One region of the Methylobacterium flocculans genome, then DNA from elsewhere that is predicted to be linked to it. Evidence: predicted binding sites of a transcription regulator. Region 1 holds the regulator's gene; each other region holds the start of a gene.
What was found. Region 1 encodes LexA, which represses DNA repair genes until DNA is damaged. Its sites were predicted from a motif close to TGTTCNNNNTGTGTTCNG; they were not measured.
Positions count from the first base shown of each region.

Region 1 (9,741 bases):
CTTCAACGCCGGCCAGAAGGGCGTGTTCTGGATGGTCGCGGGCTTCGGTGCCGCCATGGGCGTCACCGGCCTGATGATGCTGTTCCCGTTCGCGCTCCTCGACATCAACGGCATGCAGGTGATGCAGGTCATTCACTCGCTGATCGGCATCGTGTTCATCGCCGGCATCCTGGCGCACATCTACATCGGCACGCTCGGCATGAAGGGCGCCTACGATGCCATGGGCAGCGGCGAGGTCGATCTTGCCTGGGCGCGCGCCCACCACGACCTCTGGGTCGAGCAGGAGCAGGCGAAGACCGCGAGCGGCCCGCAATTGGGTCGGGGTCGCCACCCCGCTCCCGCTGAATAATCTGCCAGGCCGCTCGGGCGGCGACGAGGATTACGACCATGAAAGCCTTCATCGTCGCCGTGATTGCCGCCATCGGCCTCGGCGTCCTGGCCATGTACGCCCTGACCAGCAATCAGACGTTCGCCTACCAGGCCTTCGCGACCACGGGGGCACGGGTGTCGGAGCCTGGCACCAACCTCGTCGGCGAGAAGTGGACCGGCGATCCGAACACCAACGACACCGGTGAATCGGCGCACGGCAAGGCGACCGGTGAACCCTCGCATCCGAAGCGCTCCTGAAACCCGAACGACGTCCCGTGCACCGCACGGGTACGGCCGCGCAACGAGTCCGGAACCAGGGGACCGAGCATGATCCACCGCCTCTCCATCGCCGCGCTCCTCTTGTCGACGAGCCTCTCCGTGCAAACGGCGTCCGCGCAGGATGCGGCGCCCGCCCGCGGCCCGGCGAACCTGTGCCAGGAACTCGTGGCCTTCGTGAAGAAGCCGGAGGAGAAGAAGCAGGAAGCCGCGACGCCGGCATCGCAATCGACCGCCGTCTCGAACGCCTCCGGCAAGAGTGACGGTCAACCTTCGTCGTCCGGTGGGCCGACGCAGCAGAGTTCCGGGCTAAGCGGGCCGACCAAGCCGGAGACCCAGGCTCCGACGGCCGACGCGCGTCCCGGGACAAGCGATGGCAAGGCCACGTTGGCGCATGCCAATGCTGCCGCGAAGAGCCCGCCCGCCCCGGCCGCGTCCGCCCCGAGCCCGAAGCCGGATGAAGCGGTCATCAGCCGGATCGAAACGGCTGCCGCCTCGAACGATCAGGTGGCCTGCCGCGCCGCCGCACGCACCATGCGCGTCGCCGGTGTCGTCATGACCCCGGCCCTTCTGGCTCTGGCCGCCCTCGATCCGAAATTCTACGGTGCCGAGCAGCCCTGAGGCGTTGGTCCGGTCCAAGCCGATCTGCGCAACCGACGGCGACGTCGCTGCTGCGCAAGGCATCAGGCGCGTCGGCTGTGCGGACCATTGGGCTTCCTGTGGCGGGATCCCCCTCGCAGGCCGCGAAGGTTCTTCCCGTGGAGCTGCTGAAGGTTAGGCTGCGGTACTCGCGATTTCGCGCGCCGCTTTACAGCTTCGATGATGTCACTGATCCACGGGGCAGCTGACGGGCAGCCGACCTCGATCGTCTCTACTTAATACGTCGAGTTTCTCACACCGTGATCCGCTTGGCCGCCGGATCGCGAGCTTTGTGAAGCACCACACTTCCGCTGCCTTCTCGCCTCGACGCTGAACCTGGTGTGAATCTCGCTCCGTTTCACCCCGTTCCAGGGGCGATGATCGCGATGGTCTTCCCGCAATTCTGTTGCGCCGCCGTGTGTCCCCTGCCACGGGCGGTTCCTTGGGGACCCTCGCCGGAACGATAGCTCCGCCGCCATTGATCCGCCTAAGGCCGGCGCGCCCTGCTCCGATAGACGCAAGTTTCGGCGTCATATGGGAACTCTTGCAGAACACTTGCGGAACGTTTAACGTGTTCGTGGTTTGTTTCTGCGGTCGCACGCCGCAGCCCACGGCTCCAACGAAGAGTGTTCCGCATGTTGACGCGTAAGCAACTGGATTTGCTCCAGTTCATCCAGCACCGGATGCGCGAGAGCGGCGTTCCTCCCTCCTTCGACGAAATGAAGGATGCGCTGGATCTCAAGTCGAAGTCCGGCATCCATCGCCTGATCACAGCGCTCGAGGAGCGCGGCTTCCTGCGCAGGCTGCCGAACCGGGCCCGGGCCATCGAAGTAATTCGTATGCCGGAGAGCTTGAGCGGCGACGCTGTCGGCGGACGCAGCAGCGTTCCATCGGAGCCGCGTCGGTTTACTCCGAGCGTGGTCGAGGGCGGCAAGGGCAAGGCTCCCCCGGCGGGCGCGTCGGTGTCCCGTCTGCCGACCACGCAGGCGATGGATGAGAGCGGCCGGGCGGTCACGATTCCCGTCATGGGTCGGATCGCGGCCGGTACGCCCATCGCCGCCATTCAGGAGCAGAGTCACTCGGTGACGATGTCTCCGGATTTCCTCGCCGGTGGCGAGCATTACGCCCTCGAGGTGCGGGGCGATTCGATGGTCGATGCGGGCATCCTGGACGGTGACCTCGTGGTCATCCGCAAGCAGGACACGGCGAATACCGGCGACATCATCGTGGCGCTGATCGACGACGAGGAAGCGACCCTGAAGCGCCTGCGCCGCCGGGGTTCGTCCATCGCGCTGGAGGCGGCCAATCCCGCCTATGAAACCCGTGTGCTCGGGCCGGATCGTGTGCAGATCCAGGGACGGTTGGTCAGTCTCGTTCGACGCTACTGAGCCTCGTCGTCGGGTCCGGCGTCGGCGTCCTCCGCGTTCGGCGTGTTCGATCCGGATTTCGTGGGCAGGCTGGGCGTGGTGGGCTCTGAGACGGCCACCGGGGGTGTGCTTGACGTGCGCCACGGCACCGTTTCGCCGGGACGACGTGCCGTCGTCACGATGGGCCCGTCACGGGTCAGTCTGATCGCTGTCGCCCCGTGGGTCTTGAGGAAGGCACGGTCGACGATCACTTTGGCCGCGCAACCGGGCGGAGCCTCCCGTTGCGTGATCAGGATGTCGGCCCTGGCGCAATCCTCGGGCAGCGCTCGCTTGTCGGTCGCAAGTGCGATTGTGCGCCCGTCGCTCATCTGCAGGGTACAGCCCAGACGGTCGCAACGCGCGGCCGGAGATGCCTTGATGTCCGCTGCTTTTCTGCCGTCGCCATCCGCCTTGAGCCATTGTTCGAGCACGAAGGCCGGGGGGCGACCGAGCATCGCGAGGCGCCCGGTTCGGTCGCGGATCGCCGCGCCGGCGCCATCACGGTCGATATAGAGGTCGTACCGGTCAGGCCGGACTGCGAGGCCGATGCCGACGATGGCCGGGATCAGACCGAGCCAGCGCAGGGACGACGCTGGCAGGGTGAGCATGACGACGGCGCAGGCGAGCAGAGCCAGTGCGCCGGTGCCGTATGCGGGTACGACGTAGGTCGCATGTCCGAACTCGGCAATCCAAGTCGAGATCGTGAGCATCCCCCGCACTGCCAGCCCCATCGCCCACCAGACCGGCTGATCGAGGGCGAAGGGATAGGCCAGGATTCCGAGCACGGCGGCGGGCATCACCGCCAGGGAGACCAGCGGCAGGGTCAGGGCATTTCCCACGAGGCCGAAGGGCTGCACCGTCTGAAAATGGTAGGTCGCGAAGGGCGCCGTAGCGATCTGTGCCACCAGGGTGGTGGCCAGCGTTCCGACAATGGCGGCGAGCAGCCATCCGACGGCGCGGGCGAAACGACCTGCGCCGTCGCGCCGGAACGCATGGCCGCCGAGCAGCGGCGCACAGGCGATGAGGCCGGCGACGGCTCCGAACGACATCTGGAAGCTCGGCCCCAGGACACCTTCCGGCTCCCGCGTGAGGGCGATCAGCGCCGCCAGAGCGAGGTTGCGCATGCTCAGGGCGGGGCGGTCCACCAAAATGGCGCCCAGCATCACCAGCGTCATGATGAGGGAACGTTCGGCGGCGATATCCCACCCTGAGAAGACGCAGTAGGCCGTCACGCCGAGCATCGCGCAGGCGGCAGCGATCTTCTTGATCGGCCAGTGCAATGCGAGGAACGGCACCAGGGCGAGGATGGCGCGGACCAGCCAGAAGACCACGCCGGCCGCCAGCACCATGTGGAGCCCGGAGATCGAAACCACGTGATAGATGCCCGCCGCCCGCAGGACATCGTTGGTCGCGCCGCTGATGAGGCCGCGCTTTCCGGTGACCAGGGCGGCCGCCACGGCCCCGGCCTGACCGCCATTGGCATCGGTGATGCGCCGCGTAAGCGCGTTGCGAGCCGCATCGATCGTCGATGCGAGGCGGGCCTGCCATGGCACCGTATCGTGCGGTGGCAGGACTTCGATCTTGCCGACGAGTGACCCGACCGCGCCGATTCCGCGAAAGAACGCATCGCGTGCGAAGTCGTAGCCGCCGGGCCGCGCGGCTTCCGGGGGTGGGAGGAGCCGCGCGGTGGCGGAGATCCGATCTCCCGGCTTGAGGATCATGGCCTTGCGGTAGGAGACCCGCACCCGGGTCGGTCGCGTCTCCGGCCCGAGCGTGCCGAAGCCCTCTACCCGTACGATCAGGCGTGCACCCTCGTCGCGCTCGTCCAGCCCTTCGATCGTCCCAGTCAGGGGCGCGATCGTCGTTCGCGACAGGATCGGGCCGGCCACGCGCTGCACCCGGAGCGTCGCTGCCGCGAAGCCAAGGAACGCAGCGATGGCTGCAAGCACCAGGGCCATGGCCATCGGCCGGGTCGCCAGGAAGGGCGTGAGACCGGCGAGGCCGGCAGCGGCGACGAGGGGCGCGGCCAGAGCGGGCTGGCCCTGCGTCTCCGTGAAGAACACCAGGATGCCGAGGGCGAAGGCGACGGCGAGCCAGGGGAACAGGCGGCGCTGCTCGATTTCGCGGGTCCAGCCGGCTTCCAGCCAGGCACGGACAGGCTCAACCCACGGCCGGCGCACGGCGGCCAAGCGGGCGAACCGCTCCGCCACCGCCGCCTTCCGCGCCTGCGCCATCGCCGCGACCTCCGAGCCGCGCCCCGAGAGCGGCGTGGGACGATACGTTTTCTTAACGCCCCGCGTCGCGCATGCTACACGCGCGTTCCCGGGCCGGTCGATCCGCCTCCCGCCCGTTCCAACAGCCACTTCAAGTCAAGATTGATGTCGTCAGCCGTCGTCACGCGCTTTGCCCCCTCGCCTACGGGCTACCTGCACATCGGCGGGGCCCGCACGGCCCTGTTCAACTGGCTCTACGCCCGTCGCTTCGGCGGCCGCATGCTGCTGCGCATCGAGGATACCGATCGCGAGCGCTCCACGCAGGGCGCGATCGATGCGATCCTCGACGGGATGCGCTGGCTCGGCCTCGATTGGGACGGGGACGTGATCTACCAGTACGCCCGTGCGGACCGGCACCGCGAGGTGGCCGAGAGCCTGCTCGCCTCCGGCAATGCCTACCGCTGCTACGCCACCCCGGAAGAACTCACGGCGATGCGCGAGACGGCGCGCGCCGAGGGGCGCCCCCTGCGTTACGACGGGCGCTGGCGCGACCGCGATCCCTCCGAGGCGCCGGCCGGCGTCAAGCCGGTGATTCGCCTGCGGGCGCCGACGGAGGGCGAAACGGTGGTGGAGGACGGGGTACAGGGCCGGGTCGTCTGGCAGAACAAGGACCTCGACGACCTCGTCCTGCTGCGCTCGGACGGCAACCCGACCTACATGCTCGCCGTCGTCGTGGACGATCACGACATGGGTGTCACCCAGGTGATTCGCGGTGACGATCATCTGACCAACGCCGCACGCCAGCGCCAGATCTTCGATGCCCTCGGCTGGGCGGCCCCTGCCATGGCGCATATCCCGCTCATCCATGGCGCCGACGGCGCGAAACTCTCGAAGCGCCACGGGGCTCTGGGCGTCGATGCCTACCGCGACCTCGGCTACCTGCCGGCGGCCCTGCGCAACTACCTCGTTCGCCTCGGCTGGAGCCACGGCGACCAGGAGGTGTTCTCCACCGATGAGATGATCGCGGCCTTCGACCTGAAGGCCATTGGCCGATCACCCGCGCGCTTCGATTTCGCCAAACTCGAGAACCTGAACGGCCTCTACATCCGGGGGGCGGCGGATGCCGACCTCGTCCGGGCCATCGAGGACGTGCTGCCGGCACTGGGCCCGTCCCGAGGCATCGCGGTGCCGCTCTCGGAGGAACTTCGCGACAAGCTCACCGCGGCGATGCCCGGGCTCAAGGAGCGCGCCAAGACCCTCGTCGAACTCCTCGACAGCGCCTACTACCTCACGGCCTCGCGTCCCTTGGTGCCGGACGAGAAAGCAAAGGGGCTGCTCGGCGACGAGGCCCGCGCTCGCCTCGCCGCTCTGCTCCCCGCCCTGGAGGCGCTGCCGGACTGGAGTGCGGCTACCACGGAAGGGGCCGTCCGCTCCTTCGCGGAGGCGAACGCACTCAAACTCGGACAGATCGCGCAGCCGCTCAGAGCGGCGCTCACCGGCCGTGCGACCTCCCCGCCCGTCTTCGACGTGATGGCGGTGCTGGGGCGCGAGGAATGCCTGTCCCGCCTGCAGGACCAAGCCGGCATCTGACGGTTGCATCCGGGGTCGTCGGCGCCAGCATCACGCAAAGAAGGGCTGACAAATCGGTCTGGATTTCGCTTGCGCTCCGGTGATTGGCGGCCCTTCGGTTGATGAGGGTCCGCCGATCCGCTACCCCGATGCTCGTGTGAGCAAGTGCAGCATGCGCTGTATTTGCGTCCCGGGTCCGGGTGGTCGAGTCCATCGCCACGCGGGCCGGCGCCGCCCCGCTGCCACGAAAGGATCCAGGTCTCCATGAGCGCCTCCAGCACGATCACCGTGGGCGACGACCACGTCGAGCTTCCGATCAAGACCGGCACGATCGGTCCGGACGTCATCGACATCGGCAAGCTCTACGCCAAGACCGGCAAGTTCACCTTCGATCCCGGCTTCACCTCGACCGCCTCCTGCGAGTCGAAGATCACCTACATCGACGGCGATGCGGGTGTTCTCCTCTATCGCGGCTATCCCATCGAGCAGATCGCCGAGCAGGGCGATTTCCTCGAGACCTGCTACCTGATGCTGTTCGGCGAGTTGCCGACCCCGGCCCAGAAGGCCGATTTCGACTACCGGATCACGCGCCACACCATGGTGCATGACCAGATGAACCGCTTCTTCCAGGGCTTCCGCCGCGACGCCCACCCGATGGCGATCATGGTCGCCTGCGTCGGTGCGCTCTCGGCCTTCTATCATGACTCGACCGACATCTCGGACGACCAGCAGCGCATGGTCGCGTCCATGCGCATGATCGCCAAGATGCCGACCCTTGCGGCGATGGCCTACAAGTATCACATTGGCCAGCCTTTCGTGTATCCGAAAAACGACCTCGACTACACTTCGAACTTCCTGCGGATGTGCTTCGCTGTCCCGTGCGAAGAGTTCAAGATCAACCCGATCTTCGCGCGCGCTCTGGATCGGATCTTCATCCTGCACGCCGACCACGAGCAGAACGCCTCGACCTCCACGGTCCGTCTCGCTGGCTCCTCGGGCGCGAACCCCTTCGCGTGTATCGCCGCCGGCATCGCCTGCCTGTGGGGCCCCGCCCATGGCGGCGCGAACGAGGCCGCCCTGAAGATGCTCGAGGAGATCGGGCACCCGGAGAACGTCGCCAAGTACGTGGCCAAGGCCAAGGATAAGAACGACCCGTTCCGCCTGATGGGCTTCGGCCACCGGGTCTACAAGAACTACGATCCGCGCGCCCGGATCATGCAGAAGACCACCCATGAGGTCCTGGGCCAGCTCGGCATCAAGGACGACCCGCTGCTGGAAGTCGCCGTGCAGCTGGAGCAGATCGCCCTCAAGGACGATTATTTCATCGAGAAGAAGCTCTACCCGAACATCGATTTCTACTCGGGCATCACCCTCAAGGCGATGGGCTTCCCGACCTCGATGTTCACGGTGCTGTTCGCGCTGGCCCGCACAACGGGCTGGATCGCCCAGTGGGCCGAGATGATCGAGGATCCGTCGCAGAAGATCGGTCGTCCGCGTCAGCTCTATATCGGTCCCGACAAACGCGAATACGTCGCGATCGATCAGCGCGGCTGATCGGACCGGGGCGCCCGCCGGATGATTTCCGGCGGGGCTCGCGGTGGCCGACCCTGTCCTGCACTCGTCAATGCGGACGGGCGCGGTCCACGACGGCGCGGGCGGCCGCGAAGGCTTCTTCGGCATCAAGGTCGGTCGTATCTAGGATGACGGCGTCGGCCGCTGCCTTCAGGGGCGCGGTCGAGCGCTGCGCGTCGCGGGCGTCTCGGGCGACGATGTCGTCGAGGATGGCGCCCAGCGTCGCCGACTCCCCGCGCCGCAGCAATTCGAGATGCCGGCGCCGGGCCCGCTCCTCGGGCGCCGCGGTGATGAACAGCTTCACCTGCGCGTTGGGGCAGACCACCGTGCCGATGTCGCGCCCGTCCAGCACCGCTCCGCTGGAATCCCCGGCGAAGCGCTGCTGCCAAGCGAGAAGTGCCGAGCGGACGGCCGGCACGGCCGAGATGCGCGAGGCCGCCTCCCCCATGGCGCGCTCGCGCAGGCGGGGATCTGCGAGTCGGTCGGCGATCAGGGTCGCGGCGGCGCGCGCGGCCGCCTGATGGTCGTCGAGGTTGTGGCCCGCGTCGATCACGGTCAGGGCCACGGCCCGGTAGAGCAGGCCGGTGTCCAGGTGGGGCAGGCCGTAATGCGCCGCCAGACGCTTGGCCAGTGTGCCCTTGCCGGAGGCGGCCGGCCCGTCGATTGCGATCACCATCGGCATGGCGCTCAACCCTCGATCCGGCCGCCGAGGGCCTGCATCGTCGGCAGGAAGCTCGGGAAGCTCGTGGCGATCATCGCGCCGTCATCCACCGTGACCGGTTCCGGCGTCGCCAGCCCCATGACGAGGAAGGCCATGGCGATACGGTGGTCGAGATGGGTGGCCACGGTGCCGCCGCCGCGTGCCGGCTCCCCGGTGCCGTGAACGACGAGGTCGTCGCCGTCCACGAGATAGGCGACGCCGTTGGCGCTGAGGCCATCGGCCACCGCCGCCAGGCGATCGGATTCCTTCACCCGCAATTCGTGAAGGCCTCGCATCCGCGTGGTACCCTCGGCGAAGGCCGCAGCGACGGCCAGGACGGGGTATTCGTCGATCATGGACGGCGCCCGCTCCGGCGGCACGTCGACACCCTTCAGGCGGCTCGCTCGCACCCGCAGGTCCGCCACGGTCTCGCCGCCCTCCTCCCGCTCCCGAAGCGCTTCGATGTCGGCGCCCATCTCGACGAGGGTGGTGATCAGCCCGATCCGCAGGGGGTTCATCATCACCCCCTCCAGGACCACCTCCGAGCCCGGGACGATCAGGGCCGCGACGAGGGGAAAGGCCGCTGAGGACGGGTCGGCGGGCACGATGACCTTCGCGCCGCGCAAGGTCGGCTGGCCGGTGAGCGTGATGGTCCGTCCGTGACCATCGGGACCGTGGGGCGCCACGTGCACCTCAGCGCCGAACAGGCGCAGCATCCGCTCGGTGTGGTCGCGGGTCGCGGCGGCCTCGATCACCGTCGTGGTGCCCGGCGCATTGAGCCCCGCCAGGAGCACCGCCGACTTGATCTGGGCCGAGGCGACCGGGGTCTCGTAGGTGATCGGAATCGCCTCGCGGGGACCGCGCAGCGTCAGCGGAACGCGCCCACCCTCCTCCTCGCTCGCCACCTCGGCACCCATGCGGACCAGGGGATCGAGGATCCGGCGCATCGGGCGCTTGCGCAGGGAGGCGTCGCCATCGAAGGTCGCCGTCACTGGCT
Region 1 is NZ_CP107532.1:3,517,412-3,527,152, reverse strand. It holds gene OF380_RS16645 (formate dehydrogenase subunit gamma) at 1-349, shown strand, start outside; gene OF380_RS16640 (hypothetical protein) at 388-627, shown strand; gene OF380_RS16635 (hypothetical protein) at 697-1,266, shown strand; gene lexA (transcriptional repressor LexA) at 1,920-2,672, shown strand; gene OF380_RS16625 (ComEC/Rec2 family competence protein) at 2,666-4,924, opposite strand; gene gltX (glutamate--tRNA ligase) at 5,069-6,493, shown strand; gene gltA (citrate synthase) at 6,737-8,026, shown strand; gene cmk ((d)CMP kinase) at 8,094-8,726, opposite strand; gene aroA (3-phosphoshikimate 1-carboxyvinyltransferase) at 8,732-9,741, opposite strand, start outside.

Region 2 (9,741 bases), 1.3 Mb from region 1:
GGTCACCGCCAACCTCACCTACGAGCACCCCTACCCCTTCGCCCGGCGGATCACGACCCTCGACCACCTCACCGGCGGCCGGGTCGGCTGGAACACCGTCACCGGCTACCTGGAGAGCGGGGCGCGGGGCATGGGCCAGGACAGGGCCCGCGACCATGACGCGCGCTACGAGGCGGGGGAGGATTTCCTGGCGGCCGCCTACAAGCTCTGGGAGGGAAGCTGGGCGGACGACGCCGTCCGCCGCGACCGGGCCGGCGGCGTCTTCACGGACCCCGCCAAGGTGCACCGCATCCGCCACGACGGACCCTATTACCGGGTCGACGGCCGCCACCTCGCGGAGCCCTCGCCCCAGCGCACGCCGGTCCTCTACCAGGCCGGGACGTCGAGCCGGGGCCGGCTGTTCGCCGGGCGCCACGCGGAGGCCGTGTTCCTCAACGGCCAGACCAAGCCCCTGGCGGCCCAGGCCGTGCGCGCCATCCGCGAGGCCGCCCGTGCCGCCGGGCGCGACCCCCACGACATCCGCATGTTCCTCGGCGCCACCGTCATCGTGGCGCCGACCCGCGCCGAGGCCCTGTCCCTCCGCGACGAATATGCCCGCTACCTCGACGTCGAGGGCCAGCTCGCCCTGGTTTCCGGCTGGACCGGCATCGACCTGTCGGTCCTGGGGCCTGACGAGGCCCTGGCCTACGTGAAGACCAACGCCATGCAGTCCCTGGTGGAGACCCTGACGCAAGGCGGCGAGCGGCCCTTCACCCGGGCCGACTTCGCCGAGTTCGGCCCGCGCGGCGCGCGCGCGCCCTTCATCGTCGGCGCGCCCTCGGAGGTCGCCGACGAACTCGTCGCCTGGGCCGAGGCCACCGATGCCGACGGATTCAACCTGACCCGCGCGGTGGCCCCCGAGACCCTCGAGGCCTTCGTCGACCTCGTGGTGCCGGAACTGCAGGCGCGCGGCGTCTTCAAGACGCGCTACCGGGAGGGGACGCTCCGGGAGAAGCTGTTCCCGGACGCCGGGCCCCGTCTCAAGGCGAGCCATCCCGGTGCGGGGTTTCGTCCCGAGGCGCCGGGCGCGGTGCGGGTTGCCTCCTGAACCGGGTCGATGCGGAGGGAGGACAGGTGTTTCGGCACCCGGAACGGGCCGGAGAAACATCGATCCAAGGTTTGGCTAAAATTCGGAAAAGCGTTTTCTTGCGTGTCGGCGATCAGTGTCTGTAGAAAGGATGAATAATGCGTGATCGTCCTGCCGTACGGCAAATGATCCGAAGTCGAACACGCTTGAAACCTGGTGCGCGCCGCCCGGTCCCGTGATGGGCCGGGGTGAGGCCGCGCCGGACCCGATATCCCGATCCGGAGCCGATGATGACCGACGACACGCCGCGCGGGGCGACCCCGTCGCGCCGGATGATCCTGCGCGCCGGGATCGGCGCCGCCGCGCTCCTGCCCCTGGGCGCCCCGGCGGTGCGGGCGGCCGAGCGCACCGTTCGCCTGAGCTACCAGCGCTCCTCGACCCTGCTCACCGTCCTGAAGGCGAAGGGCACCCTCGACGCGCGCCTGAAGCCGCTGGGTTTCGCGCCCTCCTGGCACCTGTTCACCAGCGTGATCGAGCCGATGAACGCTGGGGCGGTCGATCTCCACGCGGACGTGGCGGACGCGGTGCCGATCTTCACGCAGGCCGCCAACGCGCCCCTGACCTTCTACGCCCGCGAGGTCGGCGCGCCCTCGGCCGAGGCCATCATCGTCCCGGCCGAATCGCCGATCCGCACGATCGCCGACCTGAAGGGCCGCACGGTGGGGGTGTCGCGGGGCTCGGGCTGCCACTTCATCCTGGCGGCGGCGCTCAGGAACGCGGGCCTCGGCATCGCCGACATCAAGCCGGCCTACCTCCAGGCGCCGGAAGGGCTCGCGGCCTTCGGCCAGGGCAGCCTCGATGCCTGGGTGATCTGGGATCCGTTCCTCGCCATCGCGCAGGCCAAGCGCCCGGTCCGGGTGCTCGCCGACGCCACCGGCCTGTCGAGCTACCACCGCTACTATCTGGCCAATGACAGCTTCGTGGCCGAGAACCCCCACGTGGTCGCGGCCGTCTACGAGGCCCTGAAGGAGGCCGGCCGCTGGGTGAAGGCCGAGCCGGAGGCGGCGGTGGCCCTGCTCGCCCCGATCTGGGGCGACCTGTCGCCGGAGGTCGTCGCTACCGTGAACCGGCGGCGGACCTACGAGGTCACCCCGGTCGTGCGTGCGGAACTCGGCGAGCAGCAGGCCATCGCCGACACCTTCCACGAGGCCCGGCTGATCCCGCGCAGGCTCGACGCCACGGGCGTGCGCATCTGGCAGCCCTCCGGCGCGCGGGCGGGCTGAGGTGAGCCCCCCGCCCCGCTTCGGGATCTGGGCCGCCGTCCACGGCGCGCGGGCCGCCCACCACGATCCGGACGAACCGGACGACGCCACCTGGGAGCGCAACCGCGCCCTGGTGCTGGAGGCCGAGGCGCTGGGCTTCGACGCGGTGCTCGTCGCCCAGCACACGGCCAACCCCTTCGACGATGCCCGCGACCAGCTGGAGGCCTGGACGGCCTCGGCCGCCCTGGCGGCCCTCACCCGCCGCATCGAGATCATCGCGGCGATCAAGCCGGGGCTCTACCACCCCGTCGTGCTCGCCAAGATGGCCCTGCAGATCGAGCACATCGCTCAAGGGCGCTTCGCCCTGAACCTGGTGAATGCCTGGAACCGGGCCGAGTTCGAGCGGGCGGGCCTCCCGTTCCCGGCCCACGACGCGCGCTACGCCTATGGGGCCGAATGGATCGGGCTCGTCGACCGGCTGATGCGGGGCGAGCGCGTCACCCATGCGGGCCCGCATTTCCAGGTCTCGGATTACCAATTGCGCCCGGCCGGGACCTTCCGGCCGCGCCCGACGATCTATCTCGGCGGCGAATCGGAGCCGGCCCGTGCGCTCGCGGCCGAGCGGGCCGATGTCTGGTTCATCAACGGGCAGCCCCTCGCCGACGTCGCGGCCCTGATCGCGGATTTGGCCCGTCGGCCCACCGCCCGGACGCCCCTGCGCTACGGCCTCTCCGCCTTCGTGATCGCCCGCGAGACGGACGCGGCGGCAGAGGCGGAGCACGCCCGGCTCCTCGCCCTGGCGCATCGCGACGCGGCCCTGCGGGCCGAGACGCGGGCCCGCACCGATGCGGCGAGCGTGATGTTTGCCAAGACCGACGCGGCGGCCAGCCGCCACGTGGGCACCAACGGCGGCACGGCGGCCGGGCTGGTGGGCAGCTACGCGACCGTCGCGGAGCGCATCCGCGCCTTCCACGGGGCCGGCATCGCGCTGTTCATGCTGCAGTTCCAGCCCTTCGAGGCGGAGATGCGGCGCTTTGCCGAGCATGTCCTGCCCCGGGTGCGCTGAGCCCCGGGCCCGCGCCGGCTCCGGTGCCGCCTGCGACAAGCCGCTTGCCACGAACCGCTCCCTGCCCTCATAAGAGAACAGAGAGAGAACTGACGGGGCGCCGGCCGGCACGGTCGAGGCGCGGCCCGGACGGATCGCGGGGGCGGCGGGGCACGGTCATGACGGTGAGTGCCACGCCCGGTCCGGTGCCCGGCCGCACGCTGTTCTTCTTCGAGAAGCCCTCGGCGATGCGCCAGCTCCAGCGCTTCTTCCGCTCGCCCGGCACCGTCTGCGTCGCGGCCGAGGGGCACCTCCTCGCGGCGGAGGAGCCCGGCCGGATCCGGCCCGACTGGAAGCCCTGGCGCTTCGAGGCCCTGCCCATCGTCCTCGACGCCATCCCGCTCCAGTGCGGCACGAACCGGTCCGGCCAGTCCCATGCGGGCCGGATCGCCGCCATCGCCCAGGCGTTGCGGGGCGTCGAGCGGGTCATCATCGCCACCGATCCGGGGCGCGAAGGCTCGATGATCGCCTGGGAGGTACTGGAGCATCTCGGCTGGCGCGGGCGCGTGGATCGCCTGAAGCTCGGGGCGCTGGACGACGTCTCGATCCGGCGCGCCTTCGCGACCCTGGCGCGGGAGCCGGATTCGGGGGAGCGCGACTACGCGGCCTATCTCGAGGCGCTCTGCCGCCAGTACGAGGATTACCATCTCGGCCTGAACGGCACCCGCGCCATCTCCCTGCGCCTGCGCCCGCCCGCCTTCCGCGAGCCCTGGCGCTTCGGCGGCGTGCAGTCGCCCACCCTCGCCATCCTGGCCGATCTCGAGGCGCGCATCCGCTCCTTCGTGCCGCAGGACTTCTACAAGGTGGCGCTGCACGTGGAGACGGGCACCGGCGCCGCCCTGACCCTGTGGCACATGCCCAAGGAGCGGATCTTCGCGCGCGGGACGGCCGAGGCCATCGCGGCGGCCGCCGCCGCCTGGTCCGGGCCGCTGGCGGTGGAGCAGCGCGACGTGCGCCGCGCGCCGCCGCGCCTGTTCTCGAAGGACACCCTGGCCCGGCGCTGCGCCAAGCGCTTCGGCTGGGACCCGCAGCACACCGCCCGGCTGGCCCAGGAACTCTACGACCAGGGCTATCTCAGCTATCCGCGCACCGAGTCGGAATCGCTGCCGGAGGGGCAGGCGGGGGATGCCGGCGCGGTGCTCGCCGCCATCGGTCGCGTGCGCCCCGATCTCGCGGCCCTGATGACGGACGACCCCATCATCCGGCGCGGCGCGAAGGGTCACTACGTCAAGGATCCGGGCGAGCACCACGCCATCGTGCCCCTGCGCAAGGTGCCGGAGGGGGGCCGGCTGAACGCCGAGCAGATCCGGCTGTGGGACCTCGTGGCGAAGGCCTACGTCGCCGCCCACCTGCCCGACGGCATCGATGCCCGCACCAGCGTGGCGGCGGAGGTTTCGGTGGGGGAGATCCCGGAGGCAGCGGCCGCGCCGGGCCCGAGGCGCTTCTCGGTGACCGGCCGCGTCGTCCGGGTGCCCGGCTGGCGGGCGGTCTACGGCGCCGAGGCGGAGGCCGAGCCCGACATCGTCCCCGGCAAGGCGCGGCGCGAGGACGAGGCCAGCGTCGCCCGCCTGCCGGCCGTGACCGACGGCGAGGCCGCCCGCGCCACCGGCGCCGAGATCGCGCAGGCGGTCACCGAGCCGCCCCGGCGCATCACCCGCGGCGAGTTGCCGGTGGTGATGGGCCGCCTCATCGATCAGGTCGAGGATCCGGCGGCCAAGCGCGCCCTGGAGAACCCCGTCAACCCGAACGAGCCGAAGGGGCTCGGCACGGCGGCGACCCGCGACACCATCCTGCCCAAGCTCCTCAAGAGCCACTACATCAGCCTGGCCGGCGGCAAGGATCCGGCCATCACCGTGACGGAGGTGGGGCTCGCCTTCATCGCGGCGGTGCGGCGGGTGTTCCCGGCCTATGGCGATCCGGTGGGGCGGGCGATGTTCGAGGCGGATCTCGCCGAGATCGGCCGGGCCACCACCCGGGCGGACGCGCTGGCGCGGGCGGACCGCTTCCGTGCGCGCACCCGCGCCCGGCTCGACGCCCTGATCGACGCCATCGGGCGGGCGGAGGTCGTCAGCCTCGATCCCGGCCTGATCCCGCCGGGCGCGAACCCGGCGGCCCAGGGCGAGGCCCGTCCGCCGACGCCCGCCATGGTGGCCTTCGCGGTGTCGCTGGCCGCCCGCAAGGGCGTGCCCCTGCCCCGCGGCTGCAAGAGCAGCCTCGCCCGCTGCCGGGCCTTCCTCGACGCCCATGCGGGGCCGCGCCCCGAGGCCCGCGACGGGGTGGGCGCGGAGCGGGCCCCGAGCGCCGCCATGCTGGCCTATGCGCGCCGCCTGGCCGAGGACCGGGGCCTCGCCTGCCCGCCCGAGGTCGAGGCGCGCTTCGACGCATGTCGCCGCTTCCTCGATGCCCACGCGCCCAAGGTGTCCGAGTCCGAGGGCTCAGCAGCGGGGGCTTCCGCCGCGCCCGCACGGCCCGCGACGCGCGCCCCGCGCGGCAAGGCCCGGCCGGTATCCGCGCAACGGTCACGGGCCGGCACGCGGGGCGCCGCCCGGCCGGCGGCGTCGCCCTGATCCGATGGAGCCGCGATCCTGGATCAGGTCGCGGCGGGGCGGCCGCGCAGGAGCCCGCCGAAGCTCTGGAACGGAAGCCAGAGAAGTTTCAGGGACGCCCGGATGGTCAGGACGGCGGCGACGGTGAAGAGCGCCAGCAGCGTTTTGATCATGGGTTCGTTTCCTTATCCGGGACCGCCTGGCCTCTGCTTGCGGCAGGACCACCGGCCTCCACCAATGGGCTCGGAGAACAGGGCGGGATTAAGGACAACCCTGGGCGCGACCGGCCTCGAACGTCCTTCGCCGCGCCGATGTCCGTCCGGCCTCTTACCACGCCGATCCCGCGAGGCTGGGGCCGGATTGGTTAACAAATCCTTTGATGCGACGGGCGCCCCGCGTCGGCGAGGCCGAGCCTGTCACCGAATGGCGGGCGACCCGGGGGGATAGGCAGGGGCCGCCTGCCCCCCTATCACCGGGCGACCCCCGCGCCCTCTCGTTCCCATGACCCGTCCTATCCCATGACCCTTGCCCCATGACCCTGGACCAGTTGCGGATCTTCGTGGCGGTGGCCGAGCGCGAGCACGTCACCCGGGCCGCCGAGGCGCTCAACCTCGTGCAGTCGGCGGTGAGCGCGGCCATCGCCACCCTCGAGGGCCGGCATGCCACGAAGCTGTTCCACCGGGTCGGGCGCGGCATCCAGCTCACGGAACCCGGCCGGGTCTTCCTCGACGAGGCGCGCGCCGTCCTGGCCCGGGCCGAGGCCGCCGAACTGGTGCTGGCCGATCTCAGCGGCCTGCGCCGGGGGACGCTCGCCCTCCAGGCGAGCCAGACCATCGCCAGCCACTGGCTGCCGGCGCACCTCGTGGCCTTCCGCCGGGCCTATCCGGAGATCGTGCTGCGCCTCGAGGTCGGCAACACGGCGGAGGCCGCCGCCGCCGTCCGCGAAGGCCGGGCCGAACTCGGCTTCGTCGAGGGCGAGCGCGACGATCCCGCCCTGGCGAGCACGGAGGTGGCGCGGGACGAACTCGTGCTCGTGGTGGCGCCCACGCATCCCTTCGCGGGCGGGGGCGCGATCGGGCGCGAGGCCCTCGCGGCGGCGGACTGGGTCCTGCGGGAGCCGGGCTCGGGCACCCGCTCGGCCTTCGAGGCCGCCCTGGAGGCGCGCGGCCTCCCGCCCGCCGGCCTGAAGGTGGCCCTGGAACTGCCCTCGAACGAGGCGGTGCGGGCGGCGGTGGAGGCCGGCGGCGGGGCGAGTGTGCTGTCGGCCTCGGTGGTCGCCGGCGCCCTGCGCGCCGGCACCCTGGTGCGGGCCGACCTCACGCTGCCGGCGCGGCTCTTCCGGGTGCTGCGGCACCGGGAACGCTACCGCAGCCGCGCGGCGGACGCGCTCCTCGCCCTCATCGCCCGCGCGCCCGCCGGCTGAGAAGTCCTGCCCAAGGCGAGAGAAGCCCCGCTCGGGATCAGAGAATACCCAGGCCGCGGATCAGCCCGAGGCTGATGCCGCCCAGCGCCAGCAGGGAGGCGACGACGGCGAGGGTGACGCGCAGCCCGGCGCGGGCGACGACCCGCACGTCGACCCCGAGGCCGAGGGCCGCCATCGACACCACGGTGAGCAGGGTTGCGGCCCGGGCGAGGATCGGCAGGACGGCCTCGGGGATCAGCCCCGCCGCACGCAGCCCGGCGAGCGCCAGGAAGGCCAGGATGAACCAGGGCACGAGGCGGTGCAGCGGGACGCGGTCCGGCGCGGGGCTTCCCGGCCGACCCGACCGCCTCCGCCCCAGCGAGAGGGCCAGCACCACGGGGCCGAGCATCAGCACCCGCACGAGCTTGACCAGGGTGCCGACCTGCACGCTGAGCGCGGCGACCGGGGCGGTGGCGGCGAGCACCTGCGGCACGGCGTAGACGGTGAGGCCGGCCAGCACGCCGTACTGCATCGGCGACAGGCCGAGCAGCGGCACCAGCAGCGGCAGGAGGACGACCACCAGCACGCCAAGCACGGCCGTGAAGGCGATGGAGGCTGCGACGTCCTCACCCTCGGCACCGATGACCGGGGCGGTGGCGGCGATCGCCGCGTTGCCGCAGATGGAATTGCCGCAGGCCACCAGCATCGCCAAGCGGTGCCGCAGGCCGAGCGCCCGGCCGATGGCGTAGCTCGTCGCGATGGATACGGCGACGACCCCCGCGATGCCGAGGAGGAGGCCGGGGCCGGCCTCCAGCAGCGTGGTCAGGCTCAAGGAGGCGCCGAGCAGCACCACGGCGATTTCGAGCACGGTCCTGGCCCCGAAATCGATGCCGGCGTCCCAACGCGGCGCGGGCGTCCACAGGGTGCGCAGCACGGTTCCGATCAGGATGGCGAGCACCAGCGCTTCGAGCCAGGCATTGCCGAACAGGCGCACCTCGACGGCTTCGAGGAGCATCGCCGCCGCGCTCACCGCGAGGCAGAGCGCCAGGCCGGGCAGGTGCGCCGTGATGTGCGCGGTTATGTGCGCAGTGAGGCGCGTGCGCAGGGGCGCGGGGGCTCGCGTGATGCGGTCGGGCGGGTCGGTGGCGGTCATGGGGGCGTCGTTCGTCATGACCCATAGGCCCATGTCGCGACCGTTCGATCCAACAGAACGTGGCGATGCATTCGTTCTGATATCGTGATGATACGGTTGGGAGGCGCAACCCGCCGTCACCGTGGCGGGGACCTCGCGGTCGGCGCCGCCCCGCCCTACCTGCCCGGCGGCACGGCCCTGGCAAGGCGCCCGCCGGTCCGGCGAGCCGAGGGGGCCGCGACGCGAGGAATGCCATGACGAACACACGCTGCACCCTGATCGGCGTCCGCGTGCAGGAGGGCGCCGGCCGGCTCGGCTGCGACATGGGGCCGAGCGCCTACCGGGCGGCGGGGCTGGCCGAGACCCTGTCCGGCCTCGGGCTCGACATCGTCGATGCGGGCGACCTCGCGCCGGGCCCCGCCAGCCCGCGCGCCCATCCCAACGGGGTCCTGCGCCACCTCGGCGCCGTCGCGGCCTGGACGGCGGTGATCGCGGACGCCGCCTACGCGGCGAGCGCCGAGGGCCTTCCGATCTTCCTCGGCGGCGACCACAGCCTCTCGGCCGGGACGCTGTCCGGCCTCGGCCGCCGGGCCGCCGAGGAGGGGCGTCCGCTCTTCGTGCTCTGGCTCGATGCGCATGCGGATTTCCACACCCTCGACACCACCACGAGCGGCAACCTGCACGGCGTGCCCCTCGCCTACGCCACCGGGCGCGCCGGCTTCGCGGGCTACCTGCCGGCTCCGCCCGCCCCTATCGACGCCCGTCATGTCTGCCTGATGGGCACGCGCAGCCTCGACCCGGCGGAGCGCGTCGCGGTGCGCGAGTCGGGCATGCTGATCCACGACATGCGCACCCTCGACGAGGCCGGTGTCGTCGCTCCCCTGCGGACCTTCCTCGAACGGGTCGCGGCGGCCGGCGGGCGCCTGCACGTCAGCCTCGACGTGGATTTCCTCGATCCCGGCATCGCGCCCGGCGTCGGCACCACGGTGCCGGGGGGCGCCACCTTCCGCGAGGCGCACCTGATCATGGAGATGCTGCACGATTCCCGCCTCGTCGGCAGCCTCGACCTCGTCGAGCTCAACCCCTTCCTCGACGAGCGCGGGCGCACCGCTCACCTGATGGTGGATCTGGCCGCGAGCCTGATGGGCCGTCGCGTCCTCGACCGGCCGACGCAGAGCTACTGACGGCGGACCTCGACCGGGGGGCGCGGGTCATCCGTCCGGGCGGC
Region 2 is NZ_CP107532.1:4,833,364-4,843,104, forward strand. It holds gene OF380_RS23155 (LLM class flavin-dependent oxidoreductase) at 1-1,087, shown strand, start outside; gene OF380_RS23160 (aliphatic sulfonate ABC transporter substrate-binding protein) at 1,399-2,349, shown strand; gene OF380_RS23165 (LLM class flavin-dependent oxidoreductase) at 2,351-3,394, shown strand; gene OF380_RS23170 (type IA DNA topoisomerase) at 3,622-6,000, shown strand; gene OF380_RS23175 (hypothetical protein) at 6,024-6,152, opposite strand; gene OF380_RS23180 (LysR family transcriptional regulator) at 6,512-7,402, shown strand; gene OF380_RS23185 (YeiH family protein) at 7,440-8,534, opposite strand; gene rocF (arginase) at 8,768-9,697, shown strand.
Region 2: the regulator LexA is predicted to act here: its motif matches at 3,468-3,485, upstream of OF380_RS23170 (type IA DNA topoisomerase).

Region 3 (9,741 bases), 2.2 Mb from region 1:
AATCCAGCCTGAAGATCGTGGGCACGAACGAGGGCGCGCAGATCCGCGTGCCCGCGCTGCCGCTTCTCGAACTCGCCCGCAGCGAGGGCATCGACCGTATCGATGCCATGAAACTCGATGTGGAGGGGGCCGAGGACCTGATCCTCGAACCGTTCCTGCGCGAGGCGCCGGTCTCCCTGCATCCGCGCCTGCTCATCGTGGAGAACGGCACGGACCAGTGGCAGATCGACCTGCCCGCGCTGCTGGAGCAGCACGGCTACCGGCAGACGGGGCGCACCCGCCTGAACCTCATCTTCGAACGCGCGTCATGACAGGGCGGCGACCGCCCCGATGACCAGGGCGGCGAGGCTCGGATAGAAGGTCAGGCCGAAACCGAGGGCGCGGGCGGCCGCGCCGCGCCCGTAGCCGGCCCAGAACAGGAGCCGGCCGGCACAGAACAGGCCCGCCAGCACCGGCACCACGAGGGCATAGGCCTCGAGGGTGACGGCGACGAGGACGTGGGCGAAGACCGCGAGGCCTGCCTGTTCCCCTGTATTCCCCAGAATCGCCCTTGCGATCCTGACGCTCCGCCCGGCGGTGGGGGCCGTTCCGGCGCCGATATCCTCAGGGGATCCGAAGCGCAGCCGGGCAACGTTCGCGACCGCCGCCGCGAACCAAACCACGACGACGACGTCGACACGCAGGGCGAAGGCGATCCGCTCGCCGGCGCCCGCCGCCGGGTTCGACGGGCCGGCGAACCCGAAGGCGAGGCCCAAGGCGACGGCTCCGATCAGAGCCGCCCCGGCCGCGCCCCGGCGGACCCCGCGCTGCTCGCGCAGGAAGACCCGATCATCATCCATCGCCGACCTCCCGCGAAGGTGTGCGAACCTACGCCCGCGCGATCGCATCGGCGACAGGGATCGCATCGGCCACCGTGATCCCGGCCGGGTCGATCCGGCAGCGATGGGCATGGACGGCGACCCCCGCCGCGCGGGCGGCCTGGAACGCCCGGTCGAAGGCGGGGTCGAGGTCGCGGGCGGTGTCGAAGCGGGCGGCCCGCATCTGCACCACGATGACGACCATGGCGCGCCCGCCCGCCCGCACCACCGCCGCGAGGTCGTCCATGTGGCGCGCGCTCCGGGCCGCGACGCAATCGGGGAACTCGGCGAGGCCGGGCGCGCGCATGAGGTGGCAGTTCTTCACCTCCACGTGGCCAGGCGGCATCCCCTCCCCGCTCGCGAGGAAGTCGACCCGGCTTCCCTGTCCATAGCGGACCTCCGGGCGAAGGCGCGTGTACCCCGCCAGCGGCGGCAGGGCCCCCTGCGCGAAGGCCTCGGCCACCAGGGCGTTGGGGCGCATCGTGTTGATGCCGACCCATTGCGGCCCGCCGGGCAGGTCCGCCTCGACGAGTTCCCAGGAGAAGCCGAGCTTGCGCGCCGGGTTCGTGGACGCCGACAGCAGGGCGCGGGACCCCGGGGCGAGCAGGCCGAGCATCGCGCCCGGATTGGCGCAGTGGGCCGTGACGAGCGAGCCGTCGCCCAGTTCCATATCGGCCAGGAAGCGCTTGTAGCGGCGCACGAGGCGCGCCTCGATCAGGGGCGCGGAAAAGCGCATCGGAGCCTCCGGAGCGTGAAAAAAGTTCGATTCCCGTCATCCGTCGACACGGAATCGGGCGCCCGCGCGGTGCGCGGGCTGGTCAGTGCCCATCGGATGCGACAAACTTCGACGGGCGCGCCCGGGGTCTCTTCGGGCATGTCGCTGTTCGTCCGTGAGGCCGCCATGTTCAACCTGTTCGACATCCTCCAGGCGCAGGCGGGCGCCAATGTCCAGGGTCTCGGACGGCAGTTCGGGCTGACGCCGGATCAGAGCCTGCGGGCGATGGAGGCGCTCCTGCCCGCGCTGACCATGGGGCTGCAGCGCAACGCGGCCAACGATCCCATGGGCATTGCCCATCTGTTCAACCTCGTGGGCCCGACGCCGCCGCCGGCCCAGTCGCCGCAGATGGAGATTCTGGTCAAGCAGCTCTTCGGCTCGTCGCATCTCAATCAGGCCATCCTTCAGCAGGCCGCCACCGTGAGCGGCGTCGCCACACCGGCCCTGAAGCAGATGCTTCCGGTCATGGCCGGCATGGTCGTGGCGGGCATCGTCCACGTCATGGTCAACCAGGCTCCGGCCCCCGCGCCGCAGCCGGCGCCCCAGCCCTTCGGGTTCACGCCCCAGGCCTGGTCGGAGATGATGCAGGCGTTCCTGCGATCCGGCGGGGCCGCCCTGCCCGCCGCAAGCGTACCTCAGGCCCGGAAGGCTCCGCCCCGCCTGACCATGGCGGCGAAGCCCGAGCCGGCCCCTCGGGACGCGGCCGCGACGGACGCGCCCTTCGCGGTGATGCAGCAGATGTTCCAGACCGGTTTGGAGGTGCAGCAGGAGAACGCCCGCGCGATGCAGCGCCTGTTCGATACCTTCTGGCAGGCCCCGCAGGACGGAGGTTCGGGTACCGACCGGCCGGCCGCGAAGGGACCGTTCGATCCAAAGCCCGGTGCGTCGAAGTCGGGGTTCGGTCGCGGGGGGCGCTAGGCCGGCGCCGGACACGGTCCTGGGACGCCCCGAGCATTCACCGCCATCCTGCCGGTCGAGGCGCGACGCTCAGAAGGCTCCGGCGAGGCTGTTGCCGATATAATTGTACATCAGCGTCATCCGCTCTGCGAAGAGCTTCAGCGAGCCGGCGATGACCAGAAAGGTCAGCCCGGCGATGAGGCCGTATTCGATGGCCGTCGCCCCGGCGCGGTCGGTCCAGAACCGGAGCACGCTCAGGCGCACGGACCGTCCGCTTTCGGCGCGGTGTCTGGAAACGGTCGTGTCCAGTCTGGCCATGGGTGCGGGTGGTCTTTCGCCGAGGTCGATCGGGCGAACGAATAGCACCGGTTCCTTGCGAAGCCTTTAAACCGGTCCCCGACAAATCGAGCCACCGTGGCGGAAGCCCGCGAGAGCTTCCGCCACGATGAGGAAGCCGATCCCCGACGCGATCGCGACCGGGGAGCGGACCGGCCCTCAGGCCTTGCCGGATTCCTTGCGCAGGGCGTCGATCCGCTGGGAGGCCTCGGCCTTGTCGAGGTCCGGGTCGAACGCCTCAGGCTCCTTGGCCTCCTCGGAAAGCGTCTTGAGGTAGGACGCCTGGGCGCCCGTCATCGGCTCGCCGCCCGTCGTCCACTGGCTCGGATCCTTGATCTGGTTCGAGGTGTCCTTCGGGTCGGTCTTCGGGTTGGCGTCCGCCTCGGAATGCTGGGTCTTGGCCATGTCTGCCCTCGTGTTCCTGAAATGTTCTGGTGAACGTCCCGCCTGCCCCGGAGTTCCGCCTCGTGCCCGCCGGGAACGACACCGTCCCGTGGCGGGATGTCTCAGGGCGGAGCGGCGGCCGGGGAAGGCCGGGCCTCGCGATCACCCGTGGGCGCGGGGGCGGCATGGCTTGACGGCCCCGGCTCCGCCTGGAACATGTCAACAACACTGACGTAACTGCAGGTCGCCCCGACGTGACAGCCCGCGCGATGCACGATGCCGATCAGACGCTGCCGTCGGCCGGGTCCGGCGACGATCTCATCGAACTCCTGTTCTTCGCCTACCGGGACTTCGTTGGCGACCCGGATCGCATCCTGGCGCAGTACGGCTTCGGGCGCGCGCATCACCGGGTCCTGCACTTCGTGGATCGCTACCCAGGCCTCACGATCGCCGAACTCCTCGAAATCCTGCGCATCACCAAGCAGAGCCTGAACCGGGTGCTCAAGGATTTGATCGGGCAGGATTACATCCTCCAGAAGACCGGTACGAGCGACCGCCGCCAGCGGCTGCTGTTCTGCACCAGCGCAGGCCGGTCCCTGGCCGACGATCTCATCCGGGTCCAGAGCCGCCGCGTGGCGCGGGCGCTCGCCGATTCCGAGTCCGGCCACGAGACGCCCCTCTCGGCCGAGAGCTTCCTGTTCGGGATGATCGAGCCCGAGGAGCGCGCGGCCGTGCGCCGCCTGATGGCCCGGCGCGTCCGGAGCGCCGCTTGATGGCGGCGCCGGGCCCCCGTGCGGGCGTCGAGCTGCCCGATCACGCGCCGCACGTTCTCGTGGTCGACGACGACCGCCGCGTGCGGGAATTGCTGGCGCGTTTCCTCTGCGAGCAGGGGTTTCGCGTCACCTCCGCCGGGAACGTGCCGGAAGCGCGCACCAAGGCGCAGTGCTTCGTCTTCGACGCCCTGGTCCTCGACGTGATGATGCCGGGCGAGAGCGGTTTCGACTATGCCCGCGAGGTGCGCCGGTCCTCGCGGGTGCCGATCCTGATGCTGACCGCCCGCTCCAACCCCAACGACCGGGTAATGGGGCTCGAGATCGGCGCCGACGATTACCTGCCCAAGCCCTTCGAGCCGCGCGAACTCATCCTGCGCCTGACCAACATCATCAAGCGGCGCAGCGTGGACGAGGGGGGGCGCGCCCTGAGCCACGACACCGTCACCTTCGGGCCCTTCTCCTACCGGATCGATCGCGGCGAGTTGCGGCGCGAGGACGAGACCATCCGCATCACCGAGCGCGAGCGCGAGATCCTCACCATCCTGGCGGAGGCCAAGGGCGGCAACGTGGAGCGCGAGGCGCTGGCCGGCGGCGGGGGGCTCGCCGCCGAACGCAGCATCGACGTGCAGATCAACCGCCTGCGCCGCAAGACCGAGGTCGACCCGGCCAATCCCCTGTTCCTGCAGACGGTGCGGGGCGTCGGTTACCGCCTCGCGGTCGACTGACCGCCCCATGGATGCGTGATCGCATGGCCGCCACAGGCCCGTTGCGGCGGACGGCCTCCTGGCTTGCCGCCCTGCCCCGCCCCCGCCGCCTCTGGCGCATTCTCTCCCGGGCGGTGGGCGACGTGCTGCCCAAGGGCCTCTATGCCCGCTCGCTGATCATCATCATCGCGCCGGTGGTGCTGCTCCAGTCGGTGATCGCCTACACCTTCATGGAGCGCCACTGGCAACTCGTGACGCGCCGACTCTCGGCCGCCGTCACCGCCGACGTCGCCGCGCTGATCGACGTCTACGAGAGCTACCCGCAGGACAAGGATTCCGAGACCCTCAGCCGGATCGCCGGCGAGCGGCTCAACCTCGACGTCGACATCCTCAAGGCGGCCAAGCTCCCGCCCGCTGGACCGCGCCCGTTCTTCTCCATCCTCGACGAGGCGCTCTCGGACGAGATCCGGCGTCAGATCCGCCGGCCCTACTGGATCGACACGGTCGGACGTTCCAGTCTCATCGAGATCCGGGTTTCGATCCCCGACGGGGTGATGCGCGTCACCGCCCGGCGCAGCATGGCGTATGCCTCGAACTCGCACATCTTCCTGCTCTGGATGAGCGGGTCGTCCCTGGTTCTGCTCGGCGTGGCGATCCTGTTCCTGCGCAACCAGATCAAGCCGATCCTGCGGCTCGCGGCGGTGGCCGAGAGCTTCGGCAAGGGCCGCGAGATCGAGTTCCGGCCGCGCGGCGCCCGCGAGGTTCGCCAGGCCGGCCACGCCTTCATCGAGATGAAGCGGCGCATCGAGCGGGCGATGGAGCAGCGCACGACGATGCTCAACGGGGTCAGCCACGACCTGCGCACCATCATCACCCGGTTCAAGCTCTCGCTGGCGCTGGTCGAGCAGACGCCCGAGGTGGAGGACCTGCAGCGCGACGTCGATGAGATGAGCCGGATGCTCGAAGCCTACCTCGCCTTCGCGCGGGGTGATTCCGGCGAGGCGGCGGTGCCCACCGACATGCGGATCCTGCTGGAGGACCTGCGCACCGACGTGGAGCGCCTCGGCGCCCATGTCGTGGCCGTGGAGATGGAGGACCACCCGCACGTGACGCTGCGACCGGACGCGATCCGGCGCTGCCTCTTCAACCTCGCCGCCAATGCCGCCCGCTACGGCGAGACCGTGGCCATCACCGGGCGGCGCGAGGCCCGCGCCTTCCTGGTCTCCATCGACGACGACGGGCCGGGCATCCCGCAGGACCAGCGCGAGGAGGTATTCAAGCCCTTCGTGCGCCTCGACGACGCGCGCCAGGACGCCGGCGGCTCCGGACTCGGCCTCTCCATCGCCCGCGACATCGCCCGCGCCCATGGCGGCGACGTCAACCTGCACGACAGCCCCCTCGGGGGCCTGCGCGCCACGGTGCGGATCCCGGCCTGAATCGGGCTCTTCGACCGCAGGACAGCGTGAGCGCACACGCTTGGCGCGGTCCGCCCCCCGATGCTATGAGGGGCACAGTGAACGCCACACGGTCCGGTGAACCGGGTTCCGATAAGAGGTCCGCCCCCATGAACAACCCGCTGATCCCGCTCCTGGCCCTCCTGCTTCTGCCGATCGGTGCCATTGGGCTGGTGCTCTACACAGACGCGGGGATCGAGCCGGCGCTGTTCTACGCCACCGTGAAGACCTTCGTGGTGCTGTTCGTCGTCGCCGGCGGCCTCTGCTTCGCCGCGAGCCGCCTCGCCGCCCGTACCGAGGGCTGATCCCTCCCCCATCGTGACGAAACGAAAAGGCCCGGACCGTGAGGTCCGGGCCTTTTCGTTTCGGTTCGACCCCCGGCCTATTCCGCCGCGATGCGGGGCGGGAACGGCTTCGGGTCGTTGGCCGTGGGCGCCTGCGGCAGGGCGAACGCACCCTCGGTCGGCTCGTCCACCGCACCGATGAAGCGGCCGAAGACACGCGTGAACAGGCGCGAGAGGTCGTCCACCAGGATGAAGATCGCCGGGACGAAGATCAGCGACAGTCCGGTCGAGACGATGAGGCCCCCGATCACCGCCACCGCCATGGGGGCGCGGAACTCGCCGCCGATCCCGAGGGCCATGGCGGAGGGCACCATGCCGGCGGCCATCGCGATGGTGGTCATCACGATGGGCCGGGCGCGCTTGCGGCCCGCATCCACGATGGCGGTGGCCCGGTCGACGCCGCGGGCCATCTCCTCGACGGCGAAGTCCACCAGCATGATGGCGTTCTTCGTCACCACGCCCATCAGCATCAGGATTCCGATCACGACGGGCATCGAGATCGGCATCTGGAAGATCAGGAGGCCGAGGATCGCGCCGCCGATGGAGAGCGGCAGCGAGAACAGGATGGTCAGCGGCTGCAGGAAGTTGCCGAAGAGCAGAACGAGGACGCCGAACACCATCATCAGGCCGGCGCCCATGGCCAGCGCGAAGCCCTCGAAGACCTCGCCCATCACCTCCGCGTCGCCGGTCTGGCGGATGGTCACGCCGGACGGAAGATCCTTGGCGGTGGGAAGGTCGAGGATCGCCGCGATGAGCGAGCCCAGCGCATCCGAGCCCTCCATGTCGGCCTCCAGCGCCACCCGGATCGCGCGGTCGTAGCGGTCGATGGCGGTGGGCCCGCGCCCGAGGCTGAGGTCCGCCACGGTGGAGAGCGGCACGGCGCCCCCGCCCTTGACCGGAACCTTGAGGGTCTCGATCTGCGAGAGGTCGCCGCGCAGGCGCTCGGGCAGTTGCACCCGGATCGGCACCTGACGGTCGATGGTGTTGAACTTGGCCAGATTCGCGCCGATGTCGCCGATGGTGCCCACCCGCACGGTCTCGGCGATGAGGTCGGTGGAGACGCCGAGATCGGCCGCGACCCCGGCCTTCGGGCGGATGCGGATCTCGGTGCGGTCGAGGGGGGCGGTGGAGAGCACGTTGGCGAGGTGGGGGATGCCCGCCGCCTCGCGCTGGAGCCGGGCCGCCGTGTCGGCCACCACCGCCTTGTCGGGCCCTGAGACGATCAGGGTGACGTCGCGCTGGCCCCCCTCGCGCAGGGCCCAGAACCGGATGTCGGGCTCCGCGTGCAGGATCCCCCGCACGGCGACGTCGATCTGCTTCTGGCTGCGGTGGCGGGTGTTCTTCGGCGTCAGGTTGATGGTGAAGGTGGCGAGCCGCACCTCCTTCTTTCCGGGCAACTGGCGCCCGCCATCCACGAAGACGCTGCGCACCTCCGGCAGGCTCCGGATGCGCTCCACGAGGCTGTCGGTGACCTGCGTGGTGTCCGCGAGCCGGGCGCCGGGGGGCAGTTCGACCACGAAGATCGTGCGGGCCGCGTCCTCCGCCGGCAGAAAGCCCGCCGGGAGCAGTCCGGTGGAGAGGATGGATCCGGCAAAGCACGCGAGCCCCAGCACCAGCGTAATGAACTTGTGGCGCACCGACCACGCCACCACGCGGGTATAGGCCCGCATCACCGCGCCCTCGCGGGTGTGGTCGGGGCCGTGGTCGCGCAGGAAGTAGGCCGCGAGCAGCGGCGTGATCAGACGCGCCACCAGCAGCGACATGAACACGGCCGCCGCGATGGTGAGGCCGAACTGCTTGAAGTACTGCCCGGCGATGCCGCTCATGAAGGAGACGGGGGCGAAGATCGCGATGATCGTCGCCGTGATGGCGATGACCGCGAGCCCGATCTCGTCGGCCGCCTCCAGGGCGGCGCGGTAGGGGGATTTCCCCATGCGCATGTGCCGGACGATGTTCTCGATCTCGACGATGGCATCGTCCACGAGGATGCCGGTCACGAGCGTGATGGCCAGCAGGCTGACGGCGTTGAGCGAGAAGCCGAGGCTGCTCATGACCCAGAAGGTCGGCAGCACCGAGAGCGGCAGGGCGATCGAGGCGATCAGCGTCGCGCGCCAGTCGCGCAGGAACAGGAACACCACGATCACGGCGAGCGCCGCGCCTTCGACCAGGCTCAGCATCGCCGAATGGTAGTTGCCCACCGTGTTGGTGACGGAGGTATCGATCACGTCGAAGCGCACACCCGGATGCCGCTCGGCGAGCTCGGCGATGCGCTTGGCGACCCCCACCGCCACTTCGGCGTCGCTGGCGCCGGTCGAGCGCGAGATCGCGAAGGCGACCACGGGCTCGCCGTTGAAGCGCGCGAAGGTGCGCGGCTCCTCCGCGCCGTCGACCAGGGTGGCGAGTTCGTCGAGGCGGACCTTGCGGCCGCCCGGCACGATGATCGAGGTCTCGGCCAGGGACTCCAGGCTCGCCGCACCGGCGAGCGTGCGGATCGACTGCTCCTGGCCGCCGAGTTCGCCGCGCCCACCCGCCATGTCGGCGGCGGTCAGGCGCAACTGGCGGTTCACGTCGGCCGCCGTGATGCCGAGCGCCAGCAGGCGATCGGGCTTCAGCGTGACGCGCACCTCCCGGGCGACGCCGCCGAGGCGCTCGACCCCGCCCACGCCCTTCACGCTCTGGACCTGCCGCGCGATGACGTCGTCGATGAGCCAGGACAGGTCCTCCGGCGTCATCGCGGGCGCCGAGGCGCCGTAGATCATGATGGGCAGCCCCGCGATCTCGACGCGGTTGATGATCGGCTCCTCGATGGTGCGCGGCAGGTTCACCCGGACCTTCGAGATGGCGTCCTTGACGTCGTTGACCGCCCGGTCGCTGTTCACCTCCAGGCGGAACTCGATGGTGGTGCTGGAGACGCCTTCCGAGATCGTCGAGATGACGTGCTTGACGCCCTTCACCCCCGCCACCGCGTCCTCGACCACCTTGGTGACCTGGGTCTGCAGCTCGGAGGGCGCCGCCCCCGATTGCAGCACCTGCACGGAGACGATGGGGATGTCGATGTTGGGAAAGCGCGTGATCGGCAGGGCCCGGAAGCTGACGAGTCCGAGGACCATCAGCACCAGGAAGAGCACGAGGGAGGGGATCGGCTTGCGGATCGCCCAGGCGGAGATGTTCAGGCGCATGGCTCGGTCCGATCAGCGCGCGGCATCGGCGGCCCTGC
Region 3 is NZ_CP107532.1:5,674,497-5,684,237, forward strand. It holds gene OF380_RS26985 (FkbM family methyltransferase) at 1-311, shown strand, start outside; gene OF380_RS26990 (MAPEG family protein) at 306-839, opposite strand; gene sfsA (DNA/RNA nuclease SfsA) at 868-1,593, opposite strand; gene OF380_RS27000 (DUF937 domain-containing protein) at 1,732-2,550, shown strand; gene OF380_RS27005 (Flp family type IVb pilin) at 2,620-2,793, opposite strand; gene OF380_RS27010 (DUF3072 domain-containing protein) at 3,025-3,270, opposite strand; gene OF380_RS27015 (MarR family winged helix-turn-helix transcriptional regulator) at 3,519-4,022, shown strand; gene OF380_RS27020 (response regulator) at 4,022-4,747, shown strand; gene OF380_RS27025 (ATP-binding protein) at 4,771-6,162, shown strand; gene OF380_RS27030 (hypothetical protein) at 6,291-6,485, shown strand; gene OF380_RS27035 (efflux RND transporter permease subunit) at 6,563-9,703, opposite strand; gene OF380_RS27040 (efflux RND transporter periplasmic adaptor subunit) at 9,716-9,741, opposite strand, start outside.
Region 3: the regulator LexA is predicted to act here: its motif matches at 3,282-3,299, upstream of OF380_RS27010 (DUF3072 domain-containing protein).